DNA from 3 places in the Alteromonas sp. PRIM-21 genome. Region 2 is predicted to be linked to each of the others. Evidence: predicted binding sites of a transcription regulator. Region 2 holds the regulator's gene; each other region holds the start of a gene.
The links. Region 2 encodes MetJ, which represses methionine synthesis genes. Its sites were predicted from a motif close to TAGACGTCTAGACGTCTA; they were not measured.
Positions count from the first base shown of each region.

Region 1: metK (methionine adenosyltransferase) is a predicted target of MetJ. The motif match lies at 5,045-5,062, and genes of this name have one in related genera.
Region 3: thrA (bifunctional aspartate kinase/homoserine dehydrogenase I) is a predicted target of MetJ. The motif match lies at 5,218-5,235, and genes of this name have one in related genera.

Region 1 covers NZ_JADOEK010000004.1:274,285-285,420, reverse strand. The annotation lists gene IW644_RS09020 (fructose bisphosphate aldolase) at 1-122, opposite strand, end outside; gene IW644_RS09015 (phosphoglycerate kinase) at 424-1,599, opposite strand; gene epd (erythrose-4-phosphate dehydrogenase) at 1,717-2,727, opposite strand; gene tkt (transketolase) at 2,746-4,737, opposite strand; gene metK (methionine adenosyltransferase) at 5,133-6,278, shown strand; gene IW644_RS08995 (hypothetical protein) at 6,526-6,996, shown strand; gene IW644_RS08990 (3'-5' exonuclease) at 7,073-7,576, opposite strand; gene IW644_RS08985 (ABC transporter substrate-binding protein) at 7,896-9,074, shown strand; gene IW644_RS08980 (ATP-binding protein) at 9,074-11,136, shown strand, end outside.
Region 2 covers NZ_JADOEK010000013.1:47,518-58,653, forward strand. The annotation lists gene metF (methylenetetrahydrofolate reductase) at 68-955, opposite strand; gene metJ (met regulon transcriptional regulator MetJ) at 1,116-1,448, shown strand; gene IW644_RS16695 (malic enzyme-like NAD(P)-binding protein) at 1,536-2,771, opposite strand; gene IW644_RS16700 (hypothetical protein) at 3,418-3,735, shown strand; gene rpmE (50S ribosomal protein L31) at 3,910-4,122, opposite strand; gene priA (primosomal protein N') at 4,575-6,764, shown strand; gene IW644_RS16715 (SPOR domain-containing protein) at 6,897-7,487, shown strand; gene IW644_RS16720 (hypothetical protein) at 7,573-8,313, shown strand; gene hslV (ATP-dependent protease subunit HslV) at 8,476-9,000, shown strand; gene hslU (HslU--HslV peptidase ATPase subunit) at 9,083-10,411, shown strand; gene IW644_RS16735 (helix-turn-helix domain-containing protein) at 10,533-10,976, opposite strand.
Region 3 covers NZ_JADOEK010000002.1:279,304-290,439, reverse strand. The annotation lists gene ung (uracil-DNA glycosylase) at 1-149, opposite strand, end outside; gene thrC (threonine synthase) at 149-1,432, opposite strand; gene thrB (homoserine kinase) at 1,588-2,532, opposite strand; gene thrA (bifunctional aspartate kinase/homoserine dehydrogenase I) at 2,578-5,043, opposite strand; gene IW644_RS05630 (excinuclease ABC subunit UvrA) at 5,423-7,963, opposite strand; gene IW644_RS05625 (LysR substrate-binding domain-containing protein) at 8,045-8,923, opposite strand; gene IW644_RS05620 (S-(hydroxymethyl)glutathione dehydrogenase/class III alcohol dehydrogenase) at 9,111-10,268, shown strand; gene IW644_RS05615 (response regulator) at 10,322-10,966, opposite strand; gene IW644_RS05610 (sensor histidine kinase) at 10,963-11,136, opposite strand, start outside.

The DNA.
Region 1 (11,136 bases), on a different contig from region 2:
TCTTCGATGCCATATAAGCGTAACGCTTTAGGTGTACTACCGCCGCTTTGATCTAACGCTGCAATAAAACCGGTTTGTGTTTTCAGTTTATCCAGCATTGCCTGCTGAGCTTGTGATGCCATTGCAACACTCCTTTTGTATATTACTGCCTTAATAGACAGGTGTAGGGTTTATTGTTATACCAATTCTATTAAAGATCTGTTTGTCTCTTACACGGCTAGCCGGCACCTAGAGTAAACACATCTGTAATAAAATTGGTATTTATGCCAGCGTACTTCACTGTTTCGCTGGGGTAATCGTCTCCGATTAAATGGTCACGCTCAAAAATGCTGTTACTGAGCGTGACGCATGTTGGGGCAACTTTGCACTAGGCCTTAGCTATCGAGAGCTTTTATGCGCTGCGTTTTTATACAGCGCTTAGGCTTATTTATTTTTTTCTTCTAGTACTGCTACCGCTGGTAGTGTTTTACCTTCCAAGAACTCAAGGAACGCGCCACCACCTGTTGAAATATAAGAAACCTTATCGGCAATTCCGTATTTATCAACTGCTGCTAGTGTATCACCACCACCTGCGATTGAGAATGCGTCGCTTGCTGCAATCGCTTCTGAAAGCGCTTTCGTACCTGCACTGAACTGTTCAAATTCAAAAACGCCTACAGGGCCATTCCAAACAATGGTGCCCGCATTCTTAATAATATCTTCTAACGCTTTTGACGAGTCTGGGCCGATATCAAAAATCATATCGTCGTCAGCAACGTCACTGACTACTTTTAGCGTCGCTTCAGTATTTTCATCGAACGCTTTGCCTACTACTACGTCAGTCGGCACTGGAATATTACCGCCATTTGCCTGTGCTTCATTCATAAGCTGCGTAGCTTGCTCAGTTAAGTCCATTTCAACCAGCGACTTACCTACATTGTGCCCTTGCGCTGCAATAAAGGTATTGGCGATACCGCCACCTACAATTAACTGATCAACTTTTTCAGCTAGTGTTTTTAGTACGGTTAGCTTGGTCGATACTTTTGAACCACCAACAATAGCAACCATTGGGCGTTTAGGGTTGTCTAGCGCTTTACCCAGTGCATCTAATTCAGCAGCAAGTAATGGGCCAGCACAGGCTTTTGGTGCAAATTTAGCAACGCCATGAGTAGAGGCTTGTGCACGGTGAGCGGTACCAAAGGCATCCATAACGAAAATATCGCAAAGTGCTGCGTACTGTTTCGCTAACGTTTCGTCGTCCTTCTTTTCGCCGTTGTTAAAACGTACGTTTTCAAGGATAACCAATTCGCCGTCTGCAAGCTCAACGCCATCTAGGTAGTCTTTAACAAGCTTAACCGGTACGTCTAGGGCGTCGTTAAGGTAATCAACAACAGGTTGAAGAGAAAACTCATCGGCAGGCTCGCCTTCAGTAGGACGGCCAAGGTGAGACATCACCATAACTGCTGCACCAGCGTCTAGTGCTGCTTTAATTGTAGGAATAGATGCTTTGATACGCGCATCTGAAGTTACTTTGCCGTCTTTTACCGGCACATTTAAATCTTGTCTAATTAGTACGCGCTGGCCATTTAGGGCCATATCGCTCATGCTTGGAATTGCCATCGTCTTTCCTATGTTAATTTAAATTCAGTAGAGCGTGTTGAAACAAGTGAAACACGCTCAAATTAACTGTGAAAGCTGCGCGGGCTGGTGCTACCAACCCTTGGCAGCATCAATGCTTTATTTTGCGTCGAACATCACTTTAGCGGTATCGAGCATACGGTTTGCAAAACCCCATTCGTTGTCACACCACACCAGTGTTTTAACTAGTTGTTTGTGACTGACTCTTGTTTGTGTGCCATCTACAATACACGAGTGAGGGTCGTGATTGAAATCTACCGACACCAAAGGCTCTTCGGTGTAGTCCAAAATGCCCTGCAATCGCCCTGCTTTTGCATTGCGAAGTGCTTGATTCACTTGTTCAATAGTTACCTTAGACTGAAGCGTTACGCTTAAGTCCATAGCAGTAACATTGATAGTAGGTACACGCACGGCAATGGCTTCGAACTTACCCGCAAACTTAGGCAGAATACGCTCTATACCGGCGGCAAGGCGTGTATCAACGGGAATAATTGACTGACTCGCGGCACGGGTTCTGCGCAAATCTTCGTGATAAGCATCGATAACTTGCTGATCGTGCATAGACGCGTGAATGGTTGTGATCGTACCACTTTCAACACCGAACGCGGCGTCTAGCGCTTGAATAACCGGAACAATGCAGTTCGTGGTACAAGAGCCGTTGGAGACTAATTTTTGTTCACTGGTCAACGTGTCTTCATTGGTACCAAAAATGACCGTATTGTCTAAATCTGGTGAACCGGGTGAAGAGAAAAGTACTTTGCCAGCGCCCGCATCTAAATGAGCTTGCCCCGATGCTCTGTCATCGAACTTTCCCGTACACTCAAGCACAATATCAATGCCTAAGTCTTTCCAGGGTAGGTCTTTAATATCGCTTATCGCGAGCAACGTAATATCGTCGCCTGCCACATTAAGCGTGTTGTTTTCTAAGGCCACATCAAAACGGAACCGCCCGTGGGCGGTATCGTATTTAAGTAAATGTGCTATGCCCTCGGGTTTAGCAATGTCGTTAATGGCCACAATTTTAAATTCGTTATTGCGCTCACTTTCATAAAGTGCGCGCAATACGTTACGACCAATACGACCAAACCCATTTATGGCAATATTTACCATAGGCTTATCTATTACCTCTTACAGAGACAGTGCAGCCTCTACTACAGCGTCAGTGGTAATGTTGAAGTGCTTAAATAGGTCGCCTGCAGGTGCAGACTCACCAAAGGTGTCCATACCTACGATAGCGCCGTTAAAGCCAACGTACTTGTACCAGCTGTCTTTAGACAAGGCTTCAACCGCTACGCGTTTTACAACACTAGACGGCAGTACACTTTCTCGGTAGTCAGCTGACTGACGGTCGAATACGTCAGTTGATGGCATAGATACTACGCGAACGGCCTTACCTTGCTCGGTAAGTTTTTCTGCTGCTTCAACGGCTAACTGAACTTCAGAACCGGTACCAATAAGAATAAGCTCTGGTGTACCTTCGCAATCTTTTAGTACGTAACCACCTTTAGCAATATCTGCAACTTGTTGAGCCGTTCTTTCTTGCTGGGCTAAGCCTTGACGCGTGAAGATTAGCGTTGTTGGGCCGTCAGTGCGCTCAATGGCAGACTTCCACGACACAGCAGACTCAACCTGATCACAAGGACGCCAGTTATCAAGGTTAGGCGTCGCACGTAGCGCAACCACCTGCTCTACCGGCTGGTGCGTTGGGCCGTCTTCACCTAGACCAATTGAATCGTGAGTGTAAACGAAAATTGCAGGCTGCTTCATAAGCGCCGCCATACGCACCGCATTACGTGCATATTCCATAAACATTAAGAAGGTTGCACCGTATGCTTTGAAGCCACCGTGAAGGGCAATACCATTCATCATGGCAGACATACCAAATTCACGTACACCGTAATAAATGTAGTTACCTGATGCATCGTTTGCTTCAACGCCTTTACTGCCTTCCCAAATGGTTAGGTTAGAACCCGCAAGGTCGGCAGAGCCGCCTAATAGCTCAGGAAGTAACGGACCAAACGCGTTTAATGCATTTTGCGATGCTTTACGTGAAGCAATGTTTTGTGGGTTCGCTTGAAGCTCAGCAATAATTGCGTCTGCTTTGTCGCTGAAATCTGCTGGCAGTTCGCCATTTACACGGCGTTTGAATTCTGCTGCAAGCTCTGGGTATTCTGCTTCGTATGCTGCGAAAGCGTCGTTCCATGCGCTTTCCGCTTTTGAGCCTTTGTCTTTACCATCCCAGCCCGCGTAGATATCGTCTGGAATTTCGAACGCACCATGGCTCCAGCCAAGCTTTTCACGTGTGGCGACAATCTCGTCATCACCTAGTGGTGCACCGTGGCAAGACTCAGTACCTTCTTTATTAGGTGAGCCGAAACCAATGGTAGTTTTACAACAAATAAGTGTAGGCTGCGCTGTATTCGCTTGCGCCTTTTCAATGGCGGCTTTGACTTGCTCAGCATCGTGACCGTCGACGCCTTCAATCACTTCCCAACCGTAGCTCTTAAAGCGTGCTGGTGTATCGTCAGTAAACCAACCTTCTACTTCACCGTCAATTGAAATGCCGTTGTCATCCCAAAACGCGATGAGCTTACCAAGGCCTAGCGTGCCGGCTAGTGAACATGTCTCATGAGAAATACCTTCCATCAAACAGCCGTCGCCTAGGAATGCATAGGTGTGGTGATCAACAATAGTGTGGCCGTCTTTGTTAAATTGCGCAGCAAGTACTTTTTCAGCAAGCGCCATACCTACAGCGTTGCTTATACCTTGACCTAATGGGCCAGTGGTGGTTTCAACACCGGGTGCATAACCGTACTCTGGGTGGCCAGGCGTTTTAGAATGTAGCTGACGGAAGTTCTTCAGCTCTTCAATAGGCAGTTCATAGCCTGAAAGGTGAAGTAGAGAGTACAACAGCATCGAGCCGTGGCCGTTTGAAAGTACAAAGCGGTCGCGGTTGGCCCATGACGGGTTCGCAGGATTGTGTGATAAGAAATCACCCCATAGTACCTGCGCGATATCAGCCATCCCCATTGGGGCGCCTGGGTGACCAGATTTAGCTTGTTGAACGGCATCCATGCTTAATGCACGGATAGCATTGGCGAGTTCACGACGAGAGGGCATGTTGTCTCCTGATTTATTTTGTATCTTTTGGTACCACGATAGTAATTGATGTGAGCATTGGGGAACATCAATTGTCTGCTCTTGCTCTACTTCTAGGCACTTTTGAATGTGAGGCTATTCTTACCCATGCCACCTTTCAGTTCAATGGATTTTCATTGCCATTATCGAAAGTAAATCCAAAAACATCAAAGAAGCTTATAAAGCCCACGGTATTGTCGATAACACTTAATGTCTTTGTCTTTGTTATACATCGAAATAACCCCAAAAATGATCGGGTTATGTCAACTATTCGTAACAAAGAGACTTTTAGACGTCTAGAAGTAAAGACTGGTATTTATAACTTGTTTTAGTACAATATACGACTATTTTGATAATTTAACGCTTACGGAGCATTTATGGCCACGCATTTATTCACATCCGAGTCAGTGTCTGAAGGACATCCGGACAAAATTGCTGATCAGATCTCAGATGCGGTTCTTGACGCTATATTAGAACAAGATCCTCGCGCTCGGGTGGCCTGCGAAACGTATGTAAAAACCGGTATGGTTTTAGTAGGTGGTGAAGTTACCACTTCTGCATGGGTAGACATTGAAGAGCTTACTCGCAAAACAGTAAAAGAAATTGGCTATACGCACTCAGACATGGGCTTTGACGCCGATTCATGTGCCGTATTAAATGCTATTGGTAAACAGTCTCCTGATATTAATCAAGGTGTTGACCGTGCAAGCCTAGAAGAACAAGGCGCGGGCGACCAAGGCCTAATGTTCGGTTACGCTAGCGATGAAACTGACGTACTTATGCCGGCACCTATCACGTACTCTCACCGCCTTGTACAAAAACAAGCGGAAGTACGTAAATCTGGCAAACTAGACTGGTTGCGTCCAGACGCAAAAAGCCAAATCACTTTTAAATACGAAAACGACAAGCCAGTGGGCATTGACGCTGTTGTACTTTCTACCCAACACTGCGATTCAGTAAGCACTGAAACGGTTCGCGAAGCGGTAATGGAAGAAATCATCAAGCCAGTACTACCAAGCGAATGGATTGATGGAAATACGCGCTTTCACATTAACCCAACAGGTCGATTCGTTATCGGTGGTCCAATGGGCGACTGTGGTCTAACAGGCCGTAAAATCATCGTAGACACTTACGGTGGCATGGCTCGTCACGGCGGCGGTGCGTTTTCTGGTAAAGATCCATCAAAAGTAGACCGCAGCGCAGCATACGCCGGCCGTTATGTTGCTAAGAACATTGTTGCCGCGGGCCTTGCTAAGCGCTGTGAAATTCAAGTGTCTTACGCCATTGGTGTTGCAGAGCCGACGTCTATCAGCATCGATACTTTTGGTACAGGTGTAGTAGATGAAAAAACATTGGTAGCATTAGTGCGTGAACACTTCGACTTGCGCCCTTACGGCCTTATCCAAATGCTAAACCTTGAGCGCCCTATATACCGCCCAACTGCTGCATACGGTCACTTTGGTCGTAACGAATTCCCATGGGAAGCAACGGATAAAGCAGAAGCACTGAAAGCTTCGGTCTAACCCAATAAGCATATAACGCTTATTGAAAACGCCGCTAGGTTGTTACGCTTTACATTGAAGCTATGCAGCTTGGCGGCGTTTTTCGTTGAAGTCTTTCAAGTTAAACAAGCTAGCCAGCTAAATTAAAAACGGTAAAGGCTATTTCCAACCTTTGTTTTTGGGTCTATGCTTAAATAACGAACACACTATTGCTTGTAGTTACTGGTTGTTTACAAGCCATGATAACAACAACAACTTGGGCTCTTCCATGAATATGGTTACTGGTATTTTCCTCGCCTTTGCACTGGCTGTCTCAATAACGGCCTTGCCCGCGTTCGCGGAAGTAAACAATACCAACTACAGCCCAATTCAGTTTAAGAGCAAGAAGATAGCTCGGTGGCAGCTAAACAGCATGTACCGCGTTCAATCCACGACCGAAACCTACCTCTACGATAACACCTATACCTATCCAGCGGGCTCACAAGGTATGTTTAGCGCCAGCCGGCGTTTCAACACTTGGGTGCCGCAGAAGGTTTATGCAACCTACAAAACAAATAATACCGCTTTTCAACATTATGCCGAGTGGCTTTATTTACCGCACGATGTAGGTACTTTTACGCGATTAGGTTGGCTGCTTGGCCAAAGCGAAGGATTAAACATGGCCGTAGAGCTAGAGCATAGACAAGTTGGAGAAGAAGAGAATATGGCGCTTTCTTTAGGTGTTAATTACCTGTTCTAGTAATATAACTACCTATGGCTTAGCGAAGGCCGCGACGCCAAAATTGCGCTCCCCTTACTGAAAAGGCAACACAGAATCACTTCTGAGTGAGCGCCATTGTTTTAGCATAGGTTTGCTGAATTATCATTGCATCGGAACTCGCCCGATGACGCTTTACGTCTAGTTCAGCGGAAAGACTGTTTTTGACGTCGTGCCAATTATCCATTTGAGACTCACTCAATATATATTCGAGGGCACGGCAGGTGAATGACATTTCAACTTGCGCAGTCGAGAAAAGCTTAATCAACCAAGGATTATCAACCACCCACCCGTCACTGTATACAATGGTATTCCCTAAAAAGTTATTTAGCTCAACACACACTTTGTGGGGCTCTTCGCCACGTGCTTGCAACATTTGTTGAGAGATGCCGTGAAGCGATTCTGCTTTTGTATCCCAGTGTACCCAAGAGTCAAATGGCCTCAGTAGTTTGCACCACTTTGCACCATCATAGCGCACAATGCCTATTTCTATGGGGTAACTCGCCGCCCCAAATCCACTTGCTTCCACATCTATAATTGTAGGCAATGTTGTATTTCGCACTTATACTCCAAACTACTGTTCTCCTTAATTTGTGTTAGCAAAAGAGGATATCCTTCTCACTGGCACAGGTATGTTTTAATTTTTACCGTGCTCTGCGCTCTCACATAGCTGTTCACTAAACAATCATTTAGCTTCACGCCTTTTGTTCAATAGTAGAATCGTGCCACATTGGTTTATTCCTAACGGAAGTATAAAGGGTGTTTCATCGAAAAACTGTTCGTATAACAAGCAAACTTAGACTAAAGGATAATGCGTAAATAATAAAACGCTCAGCACATTGCTATACACTTTTAAGGGTAATCAATCAGGTGGCTAATCCATGCGTGTACATCTTATTTTATCAGCGCTCCTCTGCTTTATATCCTTCTTTAATTCATGCCAAGCTAAAAGTACTCAAGAGCCGCTAATTATAGGTATTGATGCAGATCTCTCGGCAGTAGCTGTAGAGGGAGGCGTTGCTATTACTCGAGGCGTAGAGCTAGCCGTCGAGGAAATTAACGCAAATGGGGGGATACTTGGTCGTACACTTAAAGTGATTAAGAAAGATCATCGAGGAAATCCTGCTCGCGGTATTTACAATATTGAACAGTTTGCGCAAATGCCAAATTTACTAGCCGTCATTGGTGGAGTACACACTCCTGTGGTGCTTGCGGAAATTGATATTATACATGCTAAGAATATTCTCATGCTGGTTCCCTGGGCCGCCGGCACCCCCATAGTAGACAATGATCATTCCCCCAATAACATTTTTCGAATCTCAGTACGTGACGCTGAAGCAGCGTCTGTACTGATAGACTTTGTAAAATCCAGAGAATTATCTAATGTCGCTTTGGTTCTAGAACGAACAGGATGGGGACGTTCTAACCTTGAGTCTTTAACTAAAGCGGCACAGGATCAAGGGATAAACATTAGCGCAACCTATTGGATTAATTGGCAACAGAAAGATTTTTCTGAAGATGCTAAGGCGATAAAAGATTCGAAGGCAGACAGTGTCATATTAGTTACCAACGTACCTGAAGGTGTGGTTGTTGTAGATGCATTGGCTGAACAAGGCCTAAGCTCGCTTCCTGTTGTTTCTCACTGGGGTATAGCGTCAGGTCAGTTCGCATCTCAACTAGCCAACCCTATTAATCAGCACGACATATCAGTTCTTCAAACGTTTCACTTCCACCATCAGAAAAATAACAAGGCTAAACAACTGTTAGAAGCCTATTATAATAAATATGGACTTATTGATGCAGCAGCTATTGAAGGAGTCACGGGTTTAGCCCATGCTTATGATTTAATTCATTTAATTGCTATCGCTGCCGATAAAGCAAATAGCATACAAGTTAACGAGTTGCGCAACGCTTTAGAATCGCTCAAAGACATTCAGGGCGCTGTTAAATACTATGAAGCTCCATTCACTAAAGAAAGGCATGATGCACTTTGGTCAAAGGATTATTTTATGACGAAGATTAATGATAAAGGCCATTTGGTAACAACGGGCAAGAAATAATGCAGCATGAACCTATGAGGCTGCGTTCTTTATTGCTTTCAAGCATGATCCCAAGGCTAGCGCTACTAATAGCAGTGCTGTCTATTACGCTAGTTGCCCTTTCCTTTCACTTCATTGTTAAGCAAAGTAATGACCTTCAGCAGCAGTCGGTAGAAGGGCTCGAGCAAGATATTAGCTTCATTGTTAGCGATACAACGCGTCAGCTAGCTGATCTAGCGGCAAACGACATTATTATTAATTCGCTGGTTGATATACAGCAGCGAGATAATTATCTACCTATGTTTTTTCGCTCTTTAAATCTTACCCAGGCAAAAACTGTAGAATTTGCACTGTTTGATTTTGCAGGTGAGAAAGTTATAGACAAAAACTGGAGTGCTACGCTTCCTGAGTCGTTAAGCAGTGCTTGGCGTCAGCAAACGCTTGGCTCATCAAACACCTTTTCATCCGTATCTAAATACGGAGTAGTCATCAGCGTCCCCGTTCTGCTCAATGGCGTCTCTGAAGGTGCCCTTGTCATGTACGTCGATAGCCTTCAATCATTACTCGCGCCCTACCCTAGACTTACTAACCAGTTAGTCACAGATTCAAACGGAAACGTACTATTTAGTAGCGAGCCCTCTTTAATAGCGCCAAACTCAAGCTTTTTAGCGTTTAACCAAAGTGGTTATTCTATTAAGCAAACCAGCTGGAAGAATCTTCAGTTATATAGCGTTAAGCCAACTATTACTGCATACAGAGAGGTTGCCTGGACAGGCATTGTTTTATTAGCAATGGTTGTGGGGTTCATTTTCATTATATTGCATATGGTGAGTATGACCGGAACCTTGGCCGAGCGAACCCTTTCAACGCTTTATGACGATATTAAAAATCGCCTTAACAGTGACAATACAACGTATTTAAACGATGAATCGCAAGTTGAGGCAAAAGAGTTAGCCGACATTCGAGCCGCTTTCGATAAGCTTATCTGGGACTTGACCGAGGTATCACTCTCTAACGAGCAGTTTTCTAATGTATTAGAATCGATGGGCGACATGCTGGTCGTGGTCGATCAGAATCAAGAAATCCTCATTTCAAATAAACGCTTCGACATGTTTTGCGATGACCAATACGGTGAAAAGAACGCAATATTAAAGATGATAGTACGGAAGTTATCAGCGAAGCAGAGCGATGAGCTGACGCACTTTTCAGTTAATTCGGGCAAAGAACGTTATATTCGTTGGACAAAAGCATCCCTTGCTGACGTAAATGGCAATATTCGTGGTGATATATATGTAGGAAGTGACGTTACTGAGCAGCGCGCATTAGAAAGCCACGTAAACGTACTTACCCACGCGATGGATGAAGCGACTGTTTCAATTATTATTTCTGACGTTAAACGAGTCGGACAGCCAATTATTTATGTAAATAGTGCATTTGAAGAATTAACTGGCTACAAACGAAGCGAAATGATTGGGCACAACTGTCGCTCTATGCAAGGTGATGAAACCAGTAAGCAAACCGTTGAGCAAATTCGCAAAGCCATTGCGACACGAGAGCCTATTGAAACTACACTACTTAACTACAGAAAAGACGGCAGTGCTTTTTATAACCGATTAAATTTGACCCCAGTTAAAACTAATGGCGAAGTGACGCATTACATCGGTTTTCAGCAAGATGTTACGCAGCAACGACAAACGGAGCAATACCTTCAAGACGCGAGAGAGAAAGCCGAAGAGTCTGCTCGACTGAAGTCTAGCTTCTTAGCAAGTATGAGCCACGAAATACGCACGCCTATACACGGCATATCTGGTGTTTTGCAGCTAATGGCGAACTCTGAACTTACTGAAGAGCAGAAGCATTACCTTTCACTCGCTAAGTTTAGTATTCAAGGCCTTTTACATATCGTAAATGACATTTTAGACTTTTCTAAAATTGAAGCAGGGCAGCTACAAATCGAAGATAATCCTTTCGATATTTTAGAGTCCCTTGAAAATCTTCAAAGTCAGTACGCCATCATGTGCCAGGAAAAAGGTCTTGAGCTACACTTCCACTTTGATTTACAGGGATTCCACGTTGTACAAGG
Region 2 (11,136 bases):
ACAACAAAGGCGCATAGAATGCGCCTTTAGTCATCTACTTGTATAGCTTTGTTACCGCTATACAAAATCAATCGCCGGAGCGCACACCTAGCATATGACAGATTGCATAGCTTAGTTCACTACGGTTGAGAGTGTAGAAGTGAAAGTGCTTCACCCCTTCTTTTGCCAGTACCTTCACTTGGTCCATGGCAATATTAGCGCCTATTAGGTTACGAGTGGCTTGATCATCTGCATCAAGACCGTCGAACATCTTGTGCAACCAGCCGGGAACGTGCACGTCCGTAAAGCCAGCAAACCTTACTAACGTTTGGTAGTTAGTCACAGGTAAAATTCCTGGAACTATGTCTAAGTCTACTCCCGCGGCGGCTGCACGGTCTCTAAATCGCAGGTAAACACTCGTATCGAAGAAGAACTGGGTTATCGCTTCGGTAGCGCCAGCTTCAGCTTTGCGTTTAAGGTTTAGCAAGTCGAACTGCGCATTTGGCGCTTCAGGGTGTTTTTCCGGGTAGGCAGCAACTGAAATATCAAAATCGGCAACGTCTTTTAGTAAGGCAACTAAGTCAGAGGCATACATCTCTGTTTTGTCTACCCCTTTAGGCAAGTCGCCACGCAGGGCGACAATACGGCGAATGCCAGAATCCCAGTAGTCTTTTGCAATTTGCTTTAATTCATCACGGCTTGCGTCGACACAGGTTAAGTGAGGAACGGCAGCAACGCCTGTTTGCTGTTGAATACGTTTTACCACATCGTGGGTTCTGTCACGTTCACCGCTATTGGCGCCGTAAGTAACCGACATATAGCTTGGCTTCAGCGGGGCTAGACGTTCAACCGACTTCCACAGGGTTTGTTCCATGGCTTCCGTTTTAGGCGGAAAGAATTCAAAAGATACATCAATATCACGCAGCTCCGACAGGGACTGGTTTAATGCATCGATACCTTGTGCGTAAGAAACCATGGTTTATACTCTCAAAAGTGTAATCTTATAGACGTTTAGACGTCTAAATTAAAGAATATATGTCTAGACGTCAAGAGGTTTACACTGCTCAATTGACCTTTTCGTGAACTTGTTTAGAATTTCTCTTCATAATATAAAAAGAGTAGACCGAGTTAGTACAATGGCAGAATGGAACGGTAAATATATTCACCCCTACGCAGAGCATGGGAAAAAGAGCGAGCAGGTAAAAAAAGTCACTGTCTCTATACCTATTAATGTGCTTAAAGCACTTACTGATGAGCGTACCCGCCGCCAAATCAATAATTTGCGCCACGCCACTAATTCGGAACTGTTGTGTGAAGCGTTTTTACACGCGTTTACCGGACAACCTTTGCCTAACGACGATGACCTGCGTAAAGACAACCCTAATCGCGTGCCGGCTGAAGCTAGGCGCATAATGGAAGAAATGGGTATTGATCCAAGCTTCGAAAATGATGTGTCTGAAGACGACTGATATCTAGCATTAAAGAGAAACGGCCCTGTATTGTATGTTAGCGGATGTAAGTAATTACCTACAACACAGCGCCGTTTTTATGTACCTTTATTCTTCCGGGCTTTCAGGCACTCGTGCAACGCCCGACTCAATAGCCGCTTTAGATACAGCGGTAGCAATACGCTCGCACAGACGTGGGTCCATAGGCTTGGGAATAATATAATCCTTACCAAACGTTAGGCTGTCACTTTTACTTGCGGCTAATACTTCCTCTGGGACGGGTTCTTTTGTAATAGCACGAAGGGCTTCAACTGCCGCCACTTTCATCTCGTCATTAATAGCTGTAGCGCGAACGTCTAGAGCGCCACGGAAAATAAATGGAAAGCACAGCACGTTGTTTACCTGGTTAGGGTAGTCTGAGCGCCCAGTAGCCATAATTAGGTCTTTACGTACTTCGTGAGCGAGTTCAGGCTTTATCTCTGGGTCAGGGTTAGAGCATGCAAATACAATTGGATTGTCAGCCATCAAAGAAAGCGCTTCTGGAGGTAAAACATCAGGGCCTGATACACCGACAAAGATATCTGCGCCTTCCATTACATCTTCAAGGGTGCGCTTATCAGTGTTGTTAGCAAACAGCTTCTTGTGCTCAGTTAAATCTTCGCGACGAGTGTGGATAACGCCTTTTCTATCTAACATGTAGATACGCTCACGCTGGGCACCACACTTAATCAGTAGCTCCATACAGGCAACCGCTGCTGCGCCAGCGCCCATGCAAACAATTTTAGCGTTCTCTATATTTTTGCCCTGAATCTCTAAAGCGTTAAGCATACCTGCGGCGGTTACAATAGCGGTTCCGTGCTGATCATCATGGAATACTGGGATTTTACAGCGCTTAATGAGCTCTTGCTCAATTTCAAAGCATTCCGGCGCTTTGATATCTTCTAGGTTAATACCGCCAAACGTATCAGCAATATTAGCTACAGTATTGATGAATTCTTCCGTCGTACGATGTTTCACTTCAATATCAATGGCATCTAAACCAGCAAAGCGTTTAAATAGAAGCGCTTTACCTTCCATGACAGGTTTTGAAGCTAATGGGCCTAAATTGCCTAATCCTAAAATTGCCGTTCCGTTACTAATAACAGCAATAAGGTTGCCTTTACCCGTATACTTATAGGCATTATCTGCATCTTCGGCGATTTCTCTCACCGGTTCGGCAACACCCGGGCTATAAGCAAGAGCAAGATCGTCGACGCTATCGGCAGGCTTAGATAGCTCTACGCGAATTTTTCCAGGTGTGGGGCTGGCGTGATAGTCAAGTGCGCGTTGTCTAAAATCTGACATGTAAAAAAGTATCCTTAGATGTAGGGTTCATCGGTGTTTTCGTTCACGCTCTGTAGCTATTTTATTATCGTTGTAGTTATAGGTAGATAAACATAAGCGCGTTACAACCAACTAATGACAAAAGTGATTATAAATAGTTGTGAGCACTGGTGTGGTACGTTGGAAACTGCAGACCTAGCGTTAACGCTTTCTGACTTTCCTCACATATCGCTGTTGATATTAGGACTAACATTTAGACCTACATTTATATCCAAAAGCGCCACGAGCCTTTATAGTAAAGCATTATTCATAAAATTAATGCTCACTATCAAGGTGCCGATCGCAACTCTAACACAGCCAATCACTGTGTACATATCTGATCAGAATTCTCAATTATCAATGTAGGTGAGGCATACTAATTAGACCAGTAAAATAAGCCTATAATTGTCATTCATAAAATTTATTATTAAACCGCTTAATATTTTGAGGGTGTATTGTAATGGTATTATAGATGCGGGTGCTTTAACGGCTAAAATACTTATCAATTTATATTCTTAAAAACAGTGCTAGATAATATTGCACAAAGATAAACCTCTTTAATTTCGCTTTCATTTATCTGATAAAATACGACAAGAAACCTTACAAGCTAGCTTTTAAAACAAAGAATATGACAGAAAGAAAACTAGTCGCAGTGCTAACTGACGTGTGTGAAAACGTAAAATCTGACCATAATGGTTTTGTATGGCTTACGCATCTAGGGCCTTGGAAAGCGCCTAAAGTTATTGCCGTGTTTAATACGGAGTGGGAGAAACAGCAAGCATTGATAAGCGGTTGGGATATGGACTTCATAAACCAGGTGAATATAGCCCTTGAATCTATAAAGTCTATTCCTGTTGGTATTTATTTTGACAGTGAAGAGGCGTGTAAAAAACAAAGTAGAGGAGACTGGGATAAACATCTGTCAGGAATCAAAAAATTTCATTAAGTATAATGAGTGTTTTGATTTTAAGTGTAAGCGTTATTTATATGATCAATTAGCTTTTAATTAGAGGCGCTTGCATAAGTGGAAGCTATTCAACAGTAGTTTCTGACATGAATAGTAACCTTCAGGCAATAAAAAAGCGCCATATAGGCGCTTTTTTCGAACTCGATATCAGGCTTACTTTTTGCCCAATGCACCGAAACGCTTCTTGAAGCGGTCAACACGACCACCAGTATCAACGTTACGTTGCTTACCAGTGTAGAATGGGTGGCATGAAGAACATACGTCTAGGTTGATGTCTTTACCAAGCGTAGAGCGGATGTTCAATACGTTACCGCATGAGCAAGTTGCTTTGATTTCTTCGTATTTAGGGTGGATATCTTGTTTCATTGGGTTACCTCAAATAATAAGGCCGTATCGCTATACAACCCGAAGTCGCACACCATACGTTACTTAATTCAAATGATAAGTCGTTCAACGAACAACCCATCGCAAAAAGAGCGGCGCATAATATAGGATGGAAGTGGCTTGATCAAGCGGTTTTTGTCCAAATGTTAAACAAGAGAACTCAACAAGAAGCCTAAACAAACAACATTCCTTTCATGCTTACCAGTAAAGTATGTTTAAATATTTGTCTTTCAAGGCTAGGCCCATATGCGCTAATGGTAAAATTGTGCGGTAATAGCTAGAGGTATAGCTAGGGGGGGAGCTAGCTGCTAGCAGCGCACATTGCTGTAACCTACAGGTATGCATGTAGCCTCTAAATAAATAGTTTCAGTGTAAGACGCTCAGCAAGCAATTTGCGCGCTGTAAAAGTCATCAAATAAGGTAGAACGTTCGCAATGGCCTTTATCCAAGTTGCCGTGCCAGTGCCACTGCGCCAACTTTTCACATATACTCACGACAACGCACTCAGTGCGGGTGTAAGAGTGAATGTGCCTTTTGGTCCACGCAAATTGGTGGGTGTGGTCGTCGAAACCCTGCAAAAAAATGAAAGTGAAATTGACAACGTCGACAAGTTAAAAGCTATCGAGTCGGTACTTGACGATAGCCCTATTATCGATGATGTGTTGCTGAAAATGGCACAGTGGCTGTGGCAGTATTATCATCATGCGCCAGGTGAAGTACTGCACGCCATGTTGCCTGTTTTATTACGCAAAGGCGAGTCGGCGGCCCCAACGCCACAAGACATGCTAATGTTTACCGAAGACGGTGAGCAAACGGCTGCAGAAACGCTATCGCGAGCGCCGAAGCAACAAGCTTGCTTTGCCGCGCTGGCTGGTGGAGCTTTATTAGCGTCGCAAGCGCGAAAACAATATGGTGCACCTGCAGTTAAAGCGCTCGTTGAAAAGTCTTTGGTACGTATCGAAGAAATAGCACCTGAATTTAAGCCAGGTAGTTGGCTTGCCTCGTTATCGCTTTCTGAAAAGCCAATTCCAGACAGTGAACAGTCAGTTGCCATTGCTGCGCTTAATCGTCAGCAAGGTAACTTCGCGGTAAGTTTGCTTGAAGGGGTTACCGGTAGCGGTAAAACGGAAGTGTACCTTCAGGCCATTGAACCTTTACTGCGCGGCGGAAAACAAGTGCTTATACTTGTGCCTGAAATTGGGCTTACACCTCAGACGGTATCTCGTTTTGAGAAGCGCTTTGGCATTGCGGTGGGCGTTTTGCACTCTCAGATTTCTGATAAAGAACGTTTACATGTTTGGCAGCGTGCTAAAGCCGGTGAACTCGGTATTATCATTGGTACTCGTTCGGCTATTTTCACGCCGCTGCATAACCCCGGCATGTTGATTGTGGATGAAGAGCATGACGAGTCTTTTAAACAGCAAGATGGGCTTCGCTACCACGCCCGTGACTTAGCAGCCATGCGTGCCAAGCAGCACAATATTCCTCTTTTACTAGGCAGTGCCACGCCCGCGCTTGAAACACTCAACAATGCACTAAGCGGCCGCTATGCTCACTTACAGCTAACCAAGCGAGCGGGAGGTGCGAAAAGCACACATCAGCATGTGCTGGATGCGCGCGACCAACCTATTCATTACGGCATTTCACAAGGTCTGCTAACGATAATGCGTCAGCATATTAGCGCAGGAAATCAGGTGTTGGTGTTTGTGAATCGAAGAGGTTATGCGCCAGCGCTACTTTGTCATCGCTGTGGTGAAACCGTAATGTGTAAGCGCTGTGACCGCCCTTATACCGTACACAAAGCCCAAAACCGATTACAGTGCCACCACTGCGGTGGCATGCGTTCAATGCCATCGAACTGCGAAGCGTGCCATCACAATGAATTAGTAACGGCAGGTACGGGGACCGAGCAAGTGGAGCAAGGGCTTGCAAGTTTATTCCCAGGCGTTAAACAAGTACGTATTGACAGTGACACCGTGCGGGGCAAGGACAAGCTTCACCAAACCCTTGATGCTATTAATCGCCAAGAGTACCAGCTGCTAGTTGGCACCCAGATACTATCAAAGGGTCATCACTTTCCTCATGTCACCCTAGTAGCAGTGCTAGATTGTGATGGTGCTCTTTTTAGCGCGGATTTTAGAGCACCAGAAAAGCTCGCGCAGCTTGTTACTCAACTTGCTGGAAGAGCGGGGCGCGCAAGCAAACCTGGTGAAATGTGGCTTCAAACCCACAATCCTCATCACCCTTTGCTACAAGATTTAGTGCACAATGGCTATGGGCATTTCGCACGGCACGCTTTAATGGAGCGTAAGGCAGCAGGGTTACCCCCTTTTATTAGCCAGTTTGTTATTCGCGCCGAGGCTACCGATAGCAGTTTGGCTTATCGCTTTCTACAGGAAAGTAAGCAGGTGTTTAGTCAACAGCACGCCATTAATATAAACGGTCCGTTTCCTTGCTTAATTGAAAAACGGCAAGGCAGGTTTCGGTTTATGCTGGTATGCAGCCATGAAAAGCGTGCGCCGCTTCATAACGCGCTGCGTTTGGCGCTGCCATTTTTACAGGCGTTACCACAGGCTATGAAGGTAAGGTGGTCGATAGATATCGATCCTACTGATTTCAGTTAGCTTGTTGGGTAGCAATACGTTAAAATTTTAACAAGATTGAAGAGGCTGAAACACTAGCCCTTCTAATAGACTTGGTATATGACGTTTTCTTACGCATACAAACAACGATAACAAGTAGGAATATTGCCGACTATGGCTCAACGCGATTATGTCTCTCGTGGACGCTCTCCTCAAAAAAAGAAGGCTGCTGGTAAAGGTAGAAAACCGGCTACAAATACGCGATCAAACGCACAATCTAACGGCCCAGTTTCTGGGAAGCTTCCTATCGTGCGCCTTATAGGCATTTTCGCTCTAGTGATTGGTTTCGGTGTATTTTTATGGTCGATAAAAGACAATGTAGAGGATGACGTAGATACTCAAGCCTCACGACCCGTTGCCCCAACAGAAGAATCTTTACCTGAACTGCCTGAAGAAGAGTGGGAATACATCAAGACTCTGCCAGGATACGAAGTAGAAGTTGAAGTAAGAGAGCAGGAAAAGTCGGATAAACGCTATTTAATGCAGTGCGCCTCGTTTAGAACCCGCGCCCAAGCAGAAGAGATGAAAGCCAAAATTGCATTCCAGGGTTTAGAAGCGCTTATCAGACACAGCACCGGCAGCAATGGTGATTGGTTCCGCGTTATTCTTGGCCCTTATGAGTCTAAGCGCGATGCGGAGAAAGCCAAGCACAGCCTACGTAAGGTGAACATTGCCACATGCCAAATTTGGTACTGGAATTTGTAGCAGTTCATTGTCGGTGACACTTAATGCGCTGCATACGGCGCAGTGATAGCGCGTAGCGGAAGTATACGATTACAAGGAAGTATTAATGAATATTGCCATCACCGAACAACCCGACTACGCCGCTTATAGCATAGAAGAGCTTGAGGACGTTCTGGAAAATATCGATAAGCAGGCCTTTCCGGAGCGCTATCAGGCAGCAAAGAATGAGCTCGCTACTAAGCGCGCAACGCAGCCATTCGAAGATGATGCGGATAGCGCCTTTCAAGATGAGCACATTTCTCGACCTAAATGGTCTGAGCTACACCTGGTCACACGCATATCGAACATTACCTTTTTGGTACTTATCGGTGCTTTGTTTGTAACGGTTTTTACCAATTTTATCGTGATTAGCGAGTGGATAAACAATTCCACATGGGCCATCGTACTTCTCACTTTTGCCTACAGCGCCTCTTATTACCTCTCCATTTTTGTCGATAAGCGGCACGCGCAGTTTGTGACTAAAGATTTGCGTGGAAAAATGACGTTAATTGGTATGCCGCTACTAGCCTTCTTCTTATGCTTTGGTTTTGTTGATACGGCATTGCCCTACACAATTCATTTAGCGTCCGATAAACAAGAGACCGAACGAAAATTTGCTTATGAAAAAGGAAGCGGCTCTAAACGCTGTCGACATCCACTTTTGCTAAAAGAGAACGGCCCCCTGTCTGATGGGCGCTTATGCTTAAGGGAAAGCGAGTACAAACGCCTACCGAATAAAGGGTGGGTGTATGTTAAGGGCTACGAAAGTGGTTTTGGTTTTGAAATTGAAGGATATCGATTTCGCTAAGCCTATATAGTAAGCAGCGCTGAGCGCACATTATTCTATCCTACCCTTGAAATTAAAAAGCCTTCCCCCACTTATTTGTTATTGAATTATTACGCTGCTGCCCTAGTTCCTCTAAAAGGTACGTATAAAACGCAGCAGCGCCCAGCTAAACGGGGAAATAACGTGACAACGATTGTATCTGTACGACGTGGGAATCAAGTGGTAATGGCCGGTGACGGACAGGTATCACTGGGCAACACAGTAATGAAAGGGAATGCGCGCAAGGTGCGCCGTTTGTACCACGACAAAATTCTTGCGGGCTTTGCGGGCGGCACGGCCGACGCGTTTACGCTATTTGAGCGCTTTGAAGCCAAGCTTGAAGCGCACCAAGGCCATTTAACCAAAGCGGCGGTTGAACTTGCCAAAGACTGGCGGACCGACAGGGCGTTACGCAAACTCGAAGCCCTGCTTGCTGTAGCCGACGAAACCGCGTCATTTATTATTACCGGTAACGGTGACGTAGTGCAGCCAGAACAAGATCTTATTGCTATTGGTTCTGGCGGTAACTACGCACAAGCGGCAGCTACTGCACTTTTAGATAATACCGAGTTAAGTGCTAAAGAAATTGCTGAAAAATCGCTGACCATTGCCGGTGATATTTGCGTATTCACTAACCATAGCCAAACGGTTGATGTACTAGATTACTAAGTAATAGCGAAAGCTGTTATTGGCTTGTTGTCGCTCGTTTGCGTAGCAAGTACAACAAGTATTGTTAGAAAAGGGTTTATTCATGTCTGAGATGACACCAAGAGAAATTGTTCACGAGTTAGACCGACACATTATCGGTCAACAAGATGCCAAGCGCGCCGTATCTATTGCACTTAGAAACCGCTGGCGTCGCATGCAGCTTGAGCCTGAGCTGCGCCAAGAAGTTACGCCAAAAAATATTTTGATGATTGGTCCAACGGGGGTGGGTAAAACCGAAATCGCTCGCCGTTTAGCTAAACTTGCTAACGCGCCTTTCATTAAAGTTGAAGCGACAAAGTTCACCGAAGTGGGCTATGTGGGTAAAGAAGTTGAAACCATCATTCGTGATTTAGCCGACATCGCGGTAAAAATGACGAAAGAAAATGAAATGAAGAAAGTGAAATTCCGTGCTGAAGAAGCCGCGGAAGAGCGCATTTTAGACGTTTTGCTTCCTCCACCAGAAGACGCGTGGGGCAACAAAGAAGACGTTGAAGATCGCGGCACACGCCAAGCATTTCGCAAGAAGCTACGTCAGGGCGACTTAGACGACAAAGAAATTGAAATTGACGTTGCACTTCCACAGATGGGCGTAGAAATCATGGCGCCTCCTGGTATGGAAGAAATGACTAATCAGCTTCAAGGCATGTTCCAAAACTTGTCTGGTTCGCAAAAGAAAAAGAAGAAGCTGAAAATTAAAGAAGCGTTCAAGTTGCTTATTGAAGAAGAGGCAGCACGCCTTGTAAATCAAGAAGATTTGAAAGAAAAAGCTATTGAGTCAGTAGAACAGCACGGTATTGTGTTTGTAGACGAAATTGACAAAATTTGTAAGCGTGAAGGCAATACGTCTGGCGATGTTTCTCGTGAAGGCGTACAGCGTGACCTTCTTCCACTTGTAGAAGGCTCTACGGTATCGACGAAACACGGCATGGTTAAAACCGACCATATCTTGTTTATTGCTTCAGGTGCATTCCAAATGAGCAAGCCGTCGGATCTTATCCCAGAACTTCAGGGTCGACTGCCAATTCGTGTTGAACTTGCTGCGCTGAAAGTAGGTGACTTTAAACGTATCCTTACCGAACCAAATGCATCATTAACTCAGCAGTATGTTGCGTTAATGAAAACGGAAGGGGTTGATATCAGCTTCGATGATTCGGGCATTCAGCGTATTGCAGAAGCAGCATGGCAGGTGAATGAGCGCACCGAAAACATTGGCGCACGTCGCTTGCACACGGTGCTTGAACGCTTAATGGAAGATATTTCATTTGATGCTTCTGAAAAAAGCGGTGAGAGCTTCGTGATTGATGCAGATTACGTTAACAGCCACCTAGAAACCTTGGTGGACAACGAAGACCTATCGCGTTTCATCCTTTAATTAATTGCTAAGTAGAGGCCTCTTCCTGTAGTTGGGTTGTGAGTATTTACTTCTACACAAACAGTTAGTAAAAAGCCGACTCTATGAATGACGTCGGCTTTTTTGTTGGAAAAAGTAAGGGTTAGTCTGCCACTTTTTTCCAGTGATCTTCAATTTCTTCAAGACGAATTATACTTGCAGCTTCTTCAGCCTGAGTATCGGCAAGTAGATCAAGAAAGTAACTAACAGGATTATTCTTTTCTTGGCTTTCCATGTACAGCGCCCTTAAAGCAGCATCTGTTGTCCTTGGAATTTTCGTTTGCCCCTTCTCGTAACGTGCAATGGTCTGTTCATCGACACCAAAACGAGTCGCGAGTATTTTCTGAGAAATATTTAATTCAATACGTAAGAATTTAAACTCATCATGGGCAAGAGGTTTGTTGGTGTTTACAATCGCTTGCGCTATCGCGCTATTTAGGCCGTTTATGTCGTCAATACTTGTGTATTCTTCCCCATCGACAATCTCAACAGTAACACCATTTTTCAGAAACACATTTGACAACCCACTTTCAGTGTAATGGTACATATAAACCTCTCAAACTATCCAAACAGTAACAAGAACTGAAGTTGGACTATCATGATGATTCCTTAGCGCTATGGTTAGTTCAATGACCTTTCCCGCTGCTAAACCTTTCAGATTAAATTTCCAGTCTCCGGTTATATCAAGATATGGCCCTTCCCTAAAC
Region 3 (11,136 bases), on a different contig from region 2:
TTAAATGCATTAAATACGTCAGACTGAGGCGGGTAAATAACACTACCCGCTTCACGAGCGTTTTTCACCCGCTCAAGCAATTCAACAAAATAGTCTTTTTGCTTTTCATCACCTAGCGTGCTTTGCCAAGTCAACTCCGATGATGACATTACTTAAGTAAGTCCATCATGTGCTGTTTAAGTGCATCGTAAGACGCGGGTAAGTCAACCGCTAAGCTGTCTTCTCCCGCTACGTCGGCCAACGCTTTAGGTAGACTAATAGGATTACCTAATACGTTTTCTACCGTCTCTCTGAACTTAGCTGGGTGTGCCGTTCCTAAGAACAAACCTATTTCACCGTCTTCTAAGTCATGGCTTACCGCGCGATAGGCAATAGCGGCATGAGGCTCGCTGGTATAGCCTTGTTGGGCTAATTGACGCATTGCAAGCTGGGTATACTCTTCGTCTACCATTTCACCTTTAAGACACGACTTGTCGATGTAACCACGCTCTATAAGCGCCTCAATACGAGGCCAGTTATTTGGCTGACTAACATCCATCGCGTTAGACATGGTTGCCACAGTCGCTTTAGGGTCCCACTCACCTGTTTTAAGGTAGCGAGGCACAGTGTCGTTTAGGTTAGTTGCCGCGATAAAACGCTTAATAGGTAGACCTAAGGATTTAGCAATCATACCAGCAGTCAGGTTACCAAAGTTACCGCTAGGTACTGAAATAACAAGCTGTTCGCGCTTCTCTTTAGGCAGCTGACTTACCGCTTCAAAGTAGTAACACACTTGCGCCAACAAACGGCTGATATTAATTGAGTTTGCTGAGTTTAAGTGAAGCCCCTCGCGTACATCAGGATCGTCAAATGCTGTTTTAACCAAGGATTGGCATGCATCAAAGTCAGACTCTACTGCAACAGTATGAATATTGCCGCCTAGCGTGGTGAATAACTTTTCTTGCAGCGCGCTAATCTTTCCTTTCGGGAACAAGATAACCACGTTGATGTTATCGATACCATGAAACGCGTGAGCAACCGCGGCCCCTGTATCACCTGATGTTGCGGTTAAAATAGTTATTGGCTTGCCTTCGCTGATGCGTGAAAGCGTTTGCGCCATGAAACGGCCGCCGAAATCTTTAAACGCTAGCGTTGGACCGTGGAATAACTCTAGGCTGTAGACATTATCATTAACCTGCTCAACCGGCGCACCAAACGCAAACGCGGTTTGAACAATCTCTTCTAACTCGCCGTTATTCAGCTCATCGCCAATAAGTGCGCGAAGCACGTCAATACTTCGCTCGACAAACGGTTTTTCTAACAGTTCGTCAATATTATCTAGAGTGGGAATATGCTCTGGAAAATAAAGCCCCTGGTTTTTACCTAAGCCCCGCTTAACGGCTTCGGCAAAATTTGCTGTGTCCGATGAATCTTTTAAATTTACCAATTCCACTTGCTGTTACCTTTATAGTTGGGCAGATAGATTGCCCTTTTAATCTTTTAAAAAATCACAGTGCTTTTATAAATTACTATGACTTTAAGAAATCATGTGCTTTTAAGAAGTCATGTACCTTTGCGAAATCATATGCCTTTAAGAAATCATGTCTTTTAAGAAATAATAGTACCTTGGCTTGGTATTTGGCACACATGGCTAAAGCCATCTTCGTTTTGAATGTAGTTCGCGGTTAAATATGCTGCGACTTCTTCCGCTTGCGCCTTGCTTGGACATACAGCAAACACCGTGGGCCCCGAGCCCGAAATACCAAAAGCTAATGCTCCGGCTTGCTCGCTAAACGCGCGAGCTTCATCAAAACCTGGCAGTAGCGATTTTCTGTAAGGCTCGGCAATAACATCTTTCATTACCGACGCCGCCAAGTCAAAGTTACCCGCGTGTAAGGCATGAACAAACACGCCAAGTTGTCGGCCAAAGGTAAGCGCCGTCGACATATCCACCTGCTTAGGCAAGATGTCACGCGCTGCCGCCGTCGATACGCTAATCCCCGAATAGCACACTGCATAGTACCAGTCATCGTTAAGAGGTAAAGACAGTGTGACCGGCGCGTCGCTACCTGTCATCAAAGTCATACCACCTAAGTAACATGGCGCAACGTTATCGTAGTGAATACTACCGCTTATTTGACCTTCTAGCTCACCCATCATAATAAGTAGCGTATCTTCATCAAATGGCGTATCGAAGTAAGCATTGAGTGCCGAAAACGCTGCCACAATAGAACTTGCGCTTGAACCTAGACCACTACCAATAGGTAGGTTTTTATGTAGCGTTAGTGCAACAGGAGACGTTAGCTTTCCCGCTTTTTCCATCTGCTCACAAAAATAGTGGTAGCACTTAGTGACAATATTGCTATCTGCATCACCCGGAAGTTTGTGGGCAAAGCGACCCACTGTTTCCAATGAAAATGATTCAGCCGCTTTTATTTCTACCTCGTCACCTAGCTTGGTGCCGTCTACTGGCGCAAGCGCCGCGCCAAGTACGTCGAAGCCTAAGCTTACATTTCCAATTGATGCCGGCGCAAAGGCCTTGAATGCTTTCATATAATTTCTCTTACTTCGCTTGCACATAGCTAACTAAATTAGCCATTAATGAGCCATCTGTTTCCACGGCATAGTACGTAAAATGTCGGCAAATACCCCTGCCGCGGTAACCGTACCACCTGCACCGTATCCTCTGATTACGTAAGGAATTGGGCTGTAGTAGTCGCTATTAATCGCCAGCGCATTCTCGCCGTCTTTCACCTGAGAAAGCGGATTGCTAGCAGGTACGGCCTGTACACTAACTTTGCACTTTCCATCTTCAATGCTGCCAATATAGCGAAGCACTTTGCCTTCCGCTTTAGCCGCCTCAACTTTTTCATTCATCGCAGCATCTAACTCAGGTAGCTGCTGCATAAATTCGTCGATAGAACAGTCTTCTGCAAATCCCGCAGGCAGCACTGACTCAATTTCTATATCAGAAAGCTCAAGCTCTAAATCGGCTTCACGGGCCATAATAAGTAACTTACGCGCTACGTCCATACCGCTTAAATCGTCGCGAGAATCTGGCTCGGTAAAACCATTATCTTTGGCAGTTTGTGTAGCTTGAGACAAACTCATTCCTTCTTCAAGCTTACCGAATACGTAAGATAAACTGCCTGAAAGAATACCTTCAAAACGATGCAGCACATCACCTGCGCTGAACAGTTTTTGTAGGTTGTCGATAACAGGAAGACCCGCACCTACTGTCGTCTCATAAAGGTACTGACGATTTGTAGTAAGTGCCGTTTTACGCAGCTTACGATAATAAGCCATAGCGGAAGTATTCGCCTTTTTGTTAGGCGTTACTACGTGAAAGCCGCTTTCCATCATATCGACGTACTGATTAGCGATGGCTTCATGGCTAGTACAATCAACAATGACCGGGTTGACCAAACTGTTATCGTTCGCAAACTGATGCAGACGCTCTACACTCAAGCCTTCACTTGCAGAATCAAGTGCCGCATTCCAATCGCTGCTCAAATCAATACCTTGGCTGTTCAACAGCAATTTACGGCTATTGGCTATACCATAAACGCGCAGTTGAATATTGCGTTTTAAAAGTGCTGGCTGCTGCTTTTGAATTTGGCCAAGCAGTTCGGTTCCTACATTGCCACACCCTACTAGAAATACGTCTATGGTATGGCGATCAGAGAAAAAATTCTGGTGAATAACCTTTACTGCTTTCTTAGCACGCTTACTTTCGATTACGGTGGAAATAGAACGCTCTGAAGAGCCCTGTGCGATAGCAACATTGTTTACTCGCGCTTGAGCAAGCGAGTTAAAGAAGCGCGCTGCCAAGCCTTTAGTTTGACGCATACCGTCACCAACCAAAGTAACAATGGCCAAGTCGTGACGCACTTCAATAGGGTCCAGCAGCTGGTTTTGTAGTTCTAGCGCAAATGCATCTTCAAGTAGCGTTAATGCACGGCTGGCGTCTTTGCTTTGAATGCAGAAACTAATTGAGTATTCCGAAGATGACTGAGTAATAAGGCTAATTGAAATATTAGCGTTAGACATCACCTCAAACACACGACTCGCCATACCCACCATGCCTTTAAGGCCTGGGCCGGCCACGTTGAACATAGTGACATTATCAAGCTGTGAAATACCTTTAACCGACGTCCACACTTCGCTTTTTTCATTACTGATTAGCGTACCAGGCGCTGCCGGGTTTAACGTATTTCTGATTAAGCAAGGAATGTGGTGCTGAGCGATAGGCCCAATAGTTTTGGGGTGAAGCACTTTTGCGCCGAAGTAAGACAACTCCATCGCTTCTTGATAAGTAAGCTTATCAAGCAGTACCGCGCCTTCAACTTGATTTGGATCAGCGTTGTAGACACCGTCTACGTCAGTCCAAATTTCACAGCAGCTTGCGTCGATACAGGCCGCCAAGATAGCTGCTGAATAGTCAGAGCCGTTACGTCCTAGGGTTACTTTTTCGCCTGCTTCATTAACAGCGACAAAACCAGGCATAACCAAAAACTCACTGCCATCAGTAGGTACATCTGTAAAACGTGCTTTACTTAGCGATACGTCGGCAATACTGTCTAGGTAATCGCCCTCGGCAAGTACATATTTAACTGGGTCGATAACGCGATTTGCGATCCCTTTAGCCGATAGCATAGCGCTAAAAAGCGTCACCGAGATGTATTCGCCAATGCTAAGAATACCAGCAGCAACATTATCTGGCGCAACGCCGAGCAGCTTAATGCCTTCAAGATGCTGTTTTAATACTGATAAGTGACTATTGATAAATTCCACCACGCTTGCGTGCTCAAACCCGTCGAACTCATCGTTTAGGTCATTGGCAATGCCGGTAACCGTGTCGTTCAACTTATCAAATAATGGCTGGAAATCTTCACCCGCGGCTGCTTGTTCACAAAGTAGTGAAAGCGCGTTCGTCACCCCTTTGGGGGCAGAAAGTACAACCGCAGCACCGTCGGTTTGGTGGGTTGCCGTGCTAATTTCCATAACGCGCATGTATCGCGGTGCATCGGCTAGAGAAGAACCCCCAAACTTTAAGACTTTCATATGCTGCTCCTTAAGGTTACGCATGCTAAAACGTGTGTAAAAAAAAGCCCGCTCTGTGTTAGGCGGGCTTTCGTTGTCTTTTGCTTACTTGCACTAGTCAGCGACCGCCCTTGTTAAGGTGGTAATTAACATAATGGTGGTGCGAGTAAGTAGAATCTTTTTCATACAAGCAATTTGCCGTATAGACGTCTATAAGTCAACCGCAGTTTTCACCACACTGTATTGCAAAATATGAAACACTCTTTAATTAATATTTCTTTTTAAGGTACAAATACGAGTTCAAGCTGTTTCTTAGTCGACTTACTAGTACTCTGATAGCTTTAAAACCTGCTTATTTCTAAGATCATTAAAACAGAACTCATCCAGTGAAAACCTTTCTTTAGGCCAAACTCGCCTTTAAAAATGGGGCTGTTGCACTTTGTTGGACCTCAGCAACCTCCTCTGGGCTACCTTCTGCAACGATTTCTCCTCCCTCATCACCTGCGCCTGGCCCCATATCTATAATGTGATCGCAAGCCCCAGCCACCTGCATATTGTGCTCAACCATCACCACCGTATTCCCCGCTTCAACTAGTGTGGTTAAATGCTGCATAAGTAGCGAGGTGTCTGAAAGGTGTAAACCTGTTGTAGGTTCATCGAGCACATAAAGGGTATTAGCATTTTGAGCACGTTTAAGTTCTGACGCTAATTTAATGCGCTGCGCCTCGCCGCCTGATAATTCAGTAGCACTTTGCCCCAGGGTTAAATAGCCAAGCCCTACATTCATTAGTATTTGAAGCCCCCGCGTAATGACTTGATTACTATCAAATACAGATAGCGCTTCTTCAACCGTAAGCGATAGTACATCAGCAATAGAGTGTTCGTTGTAACCGACTTCCAGTACGTTTTCGTTAAAACGCTTACCGTTGCAAACGGTACAGGGGGAATAAACACTCGGCATAAACAGTAGTTCTACCGATACCACACCCAAACCTTCACAATGTGGGCATCGCCCTTTTGCGACGTTAAACGAAAAATGACCCGCATCGTACCCACGGGATTTTGCTGCTTCGGTTGAAGCAAATAAACTTCTGATTTGATCAAATATACCGGTATAGGTTGCCAATGTTGAACGAGGTGTCCTGCCGATGGGAGACTGATCTACCACAACTATACGGCTTAACTCTTCAAGCCCGCTTTCAATGCGGCCTTGCTGCAGCTCACTTTCATTAGAAAAAGCGTCATGAGCAAGAAGCGAATTGGCATCAGTAAGCAGTTCCTTCGTTTCTCTTGTTTCTTGCGCTCGCTTTCCTTCTTTCTCGGTTGTACTTAAACCATCTTTGACCAACTCAACCAATGCTTGGCTAATCAAACTCGACTTTCCAGAGCCCGAAACGCCTGTGACGCAGGTCATCACACCAAGAGGAATATCAATATCAACATGGCTGACATTATTTCTAGACACGTCTTTTAACCGTAATACCCCTGACGAATTACGTTTGATACGCTGGCTTAGGGCTTTATTGTTAAAAACATAGTCTGCCGTTGGGGAGTTTTTTATGCTTGCCAGCTTCTTAACCGGCCCACTGTAAACAAGCTCACCGCCGTTCACTCCAGCTCTCGGACCTACGTCTACAACCCAGTCAGCGCCTTTGATAACGTAAGGATTGTGCTCGACAACAAGCAGTGAATTTCCCGTTTCGGTAATATTGTGAAGCGCGCGAATAAGCCCTTCTACGTCGCGAGGGTGAAGACCTGATGAGGGTTCATCCATCACAAAGACAACGCCAAATAAGTTTGATTTAAGCTGAGTTGCCAGACGTAATCGCTGTAGTTCGCCTACTGAGATACTTGTTGTACTTCTATCTAATGACAGGTAATGAAGCCCAAGCGCTATTATGGGTTTCACCCTTTCAATAATGTCGCCCGTAATATTGCGTATTACCTGACCACGCTCCGACGTATCGCCGTCAACTGAATTTCTTAACGCCTGAAGCTTTTCGTGAACTTGCTGTAGTGGCAGCCTTGAAAAATCAATAATATCTAAACCGTCAACTTTCACTGCTAGCGCATTTTGCTTGAGCTTTTTTCCACTGCAAACCGGACATGCTTCAACAGATATGAAGGGAGCAATTCGCTGCTTCATTTTCTCTTTTTGAGACGTTTTGAAAGTATCGAGCACATGACGCCGCGCGCTGATAAACTTGCCATTGTAGCTGGCAGATTCACCTTCTTGTTGTGCTTTTCGGGTTTGCGCTAAATTATAGTTTCGATAGACGGGTAACTGAGGCATTTCATCAGTGAATAAAATCCAGTCACGCGTTTTTTGAGGTAGTTCACGCCATGGAATATCAACATCTATACCTAACGATAACAGTACCCTTACAAGATTTTTGCCCTGCCAAGCGCCAGGCCACGCTGCCACAGCGCCCTCACGTATAGTGAGGCTGTCGTCGGGAACAAGGCGATGCGCTTGTGTGTCAAAAACTTTTCCAATACCGTCACAGTGTTCACATGCTCCTTCAGGCGTGTTGGGGGAAAAACCGTCTGCATATACAATGCTGTGGCCCTCGGGGTAATCGCCTGCCCGGGAATAAAGCATTCGCAGACTATTAGAAAGCGTGGTGATACTGCCAACGGAAGAACGTACTGAAGGTGCCCCCCGGCGCTGGTGTAGCCCCACGGCAGGCGGTAAGTCTTCTATTGCGTCGACGTCAGGTTTTTCCACCTGCTCGATTAACCGTCTGGCATAAGGTGATATTGAATCTAAATAACGGTGCTGAGCTTCTGCGTAAAGCGTACCGAAAGCCAAAGAAGATTTTCCTGAGCCAGATACACCGGTAAACACCACCACTTCATTTCGCGGTATATCGATACTGATATTTTTTAAGTTGTGTACACGGGCGCCGCGTACGTGAATTTTCCCCTTATCATTGTGCACTTCATCACCTGCATATCACCTTTATTAAAGAATATTTAGATACAGGCGCTGTATTTCGATCACTATTTTTAAACAAGCATGTCAGCTGTCTGATATGAGGTGTTGAGCTAAAAAATCCACCAGCAATCTAATTTTAGGTGCGACATTTCGGTTTGAAGGAAATACCGCCCAAATAGCCTCTTGCTTGTCTTTATACTCAGGGAACAGTTCTATTAGTTGACCTGAGGCTAGTGCTTTGCGCACGTAAAACCCAGGTAGTTGTGCAATACCTAAACCAGCAATCGCAGCGCTGCATAGGGCATTCCCGCTGTTATACCGTACTCTCCCCTGTACAGGAATTGATTGAATTTTATTATCGATAAGTAAACGCCAATAGGGCTGTGACCCCACCAGCAGCGAGTGCTCTTTTAACTCTTCTATGCTTTTAGGCTGACCTTGCTCTTTAAAATAATCCCTACTTCCGCATACAAATAAATGTCGGGTAGCCAGCTTTTTGGCAACTAAGGTCGAGTCTTCTAATTTGCCAATGCGGATGGCCAGGTCGAGCCCCTGCTCTACAATATCGAGCTTTTCGTTTGAAAAGGTGCATTGCACGCTAATGCCGGAATACTTTTGCATAAAGGTATTGAGCAGAGGCGCGATGAATGCTTCGCCGAAAGCGACGGGAGCGGTAAGTTTAATGAGCCCTTGCGGCGATGCTTGAAGTGCGCTTACAGATAGCTGGGCATCTTCAAGCGCTTTTAACGCGGGTAAGACTTGCTGAAAATACTGCGTACCCGCTTCAGTAAGCGATACGCTGCGCGTTGTACGCTGTAATAATTTTACGCCTAGCTGCTTTTCAAGTGATGCGACTTTGCGGCTTATCTGCGCCACTGACGTATCTAGCTTGTTCGCAGCTCCGGTAAAATTGCCAACATCGGCCACAGCACAAAATTCTGCTATTCCCTCAAGATATTTCATTATTGCCACTCGCTATCGATACGTTCTTCAACGCAGTACTTATTTCTTATTACATTCTATTTGGCAAAATTAATTATTACAAATATGAAATAGTGATTTACTAAAAACGTATTTATCATTAGTAATCCGTCTCCTATACTTTGGCCTATAAAGCATCATCGTATATTCATGATAAAGGAGTCATCACATGACATCGTTTAAAGATTCGTTGCAAGAAGGTCAAACGCACATCAAGTCAAAAGCTGCGGTGGCTTGGGGCCCGGGTGAGCCGTTAAAAATGGAAGAAGTTGACGTAGAGCTTCCTAAGAAAGGTGAGGTACTTGTACGCATCGTTGCAACTGGCGTATGCCACACTGATGCATTTACGCTGTCCGGTGATGATCCTGAAGGCGTATTCCCTTCAATTCTAGGCCACGAAGGTGGTGGTATTGTTGAAATGGTGGGCGAAGGCGTTACTAGTGTAGAAGTGGGTGATCACGTGATCCCTCTTTATACAGCAGAGTGCGGCGAATGTAAGTTCTGTAAATCAGGTAAAACTAACCTTTGCCAAGCAGTGCGTGAGACGCAAGGTAAAGGCCTAATGCCGGATGGCACAAGTCGTTTTTCTAAAGATGGTGAGCCAATTTATCATTACATGGGCTGCTCAACGTTTTCTGAGTACACGGTTTTACCTGAAATATCGCTAGCGAAAGTAAACAAAAATGCGCCGCTAGACGAAGTTTGCCTGCTTGGTTGTGGTGTAACTACGGGTATGGGTGCAGTACTTAAAACTGCAAAAGTACAGGAAGGCGACACGGTTGCTATTTTTGGACTAGGCGGAATCGGTCTATCAGCCATCATTGGTGCACGTATGGCAGGCGCAGGTCGCATCATTGGTATCGATATTAATGAAAGTAAGTTTGACCTAGCAAAACAGCTTGGCGCAACTGACGTGGTAAACCCACAGAATTTCGATAAGCCTATTCAGGAAGTGATTGTTGAAATGACGGACGGCGGCGTTGACTACTCGTTTGAATGTATCGGCAACGTCAACGTCATGCGTTCTGCACTTGAGTGCTGTCACAAGGGTTGGGGCGAATCTGTGATTATTGGTGTTGCGGGCGCAGGACAAGAAATTTCAACGCGTCCATTCCAGTTGGTAACAGGTCGTGTATGGCGCGGTTCTGCTTTTGGTGGTGTTAAAGGTCGCTCAGAGCTACCAGGAATTGTTGAACAATACCTAAACGGTGATTTTGGCCTTCAAGAGTTTATCACTCATACCATGGGCCTTGATGAAATAAACGAAGCGTTTGATTTAATGCATAAAGGTGAAAGCATCCGCTCAGTTGTGCATATGGATAAATAAGCTAAGTTGTACTAGCGCTATACATTTCAGGAGAAGCTCTGCTTCTCCTTTTCTTATAATATCCCTTGCTCTAACGCTTTGAGCACGGCCCTTGTTCTATCTCTTACGCCAAGCTTGGCCATGATCGATGAAACTTGATTCTTAATCGTGCCTGTAGATTTAAACATCGCATCCGCAATTTCCTTGTTGCTATAACCTGCGGCAACTAACCGAAGAATGTCGACTTCCCTCTCAGAAAGGGGCTCCGGATTTTCAAACGACTCAAATTCTACGTTCAGTCCTTTCAAGCCTTGCAACACTTTTTCGGTTACCGCGGGCTGAATCAGCGTTTTACCATTTTTTATTTGTGTAATAGTGTCAACCAGGGTTTCTAGCGATACATCTTTAAGCAGGTACCCTTTTGCACCAGCGCGCATAGCGCCATTTACCAACTCATGATCGTCAAACGTTGTAAGCATTAGCACCGGCGTATTAACCCCCTTATCACTTAGCGCAAGTAGAGTATCAATACCCGATAATTTGGGCATGCGTATATCCATCAATATCACATCACAATTTGAAGCGTTTTCACTGTCAATAAGCTGCTGACCGTTTTCATATTCCCCAACAACCTCAACACTGTCATCAAGCCCTAAAAGCGATTTAATGCCCTCTCGCACCAGCATTTGATCTTCAACTAAAATAAGGCGTGTTTTCATTCGCCCTCCGGAATGTGAATTGCGATGCGAAAACCCTGCTCGGTTTGTTGCCAGCTGATAGTTCCATTTAGCTCATGAACCCGTTCCTGCATTCCTTTGAGCCCATTGCCAGCCACCACATGACTTGAAGTGTCTGATCCGCTTGGCCCCGCCTCCTCTTGAACGCCTTC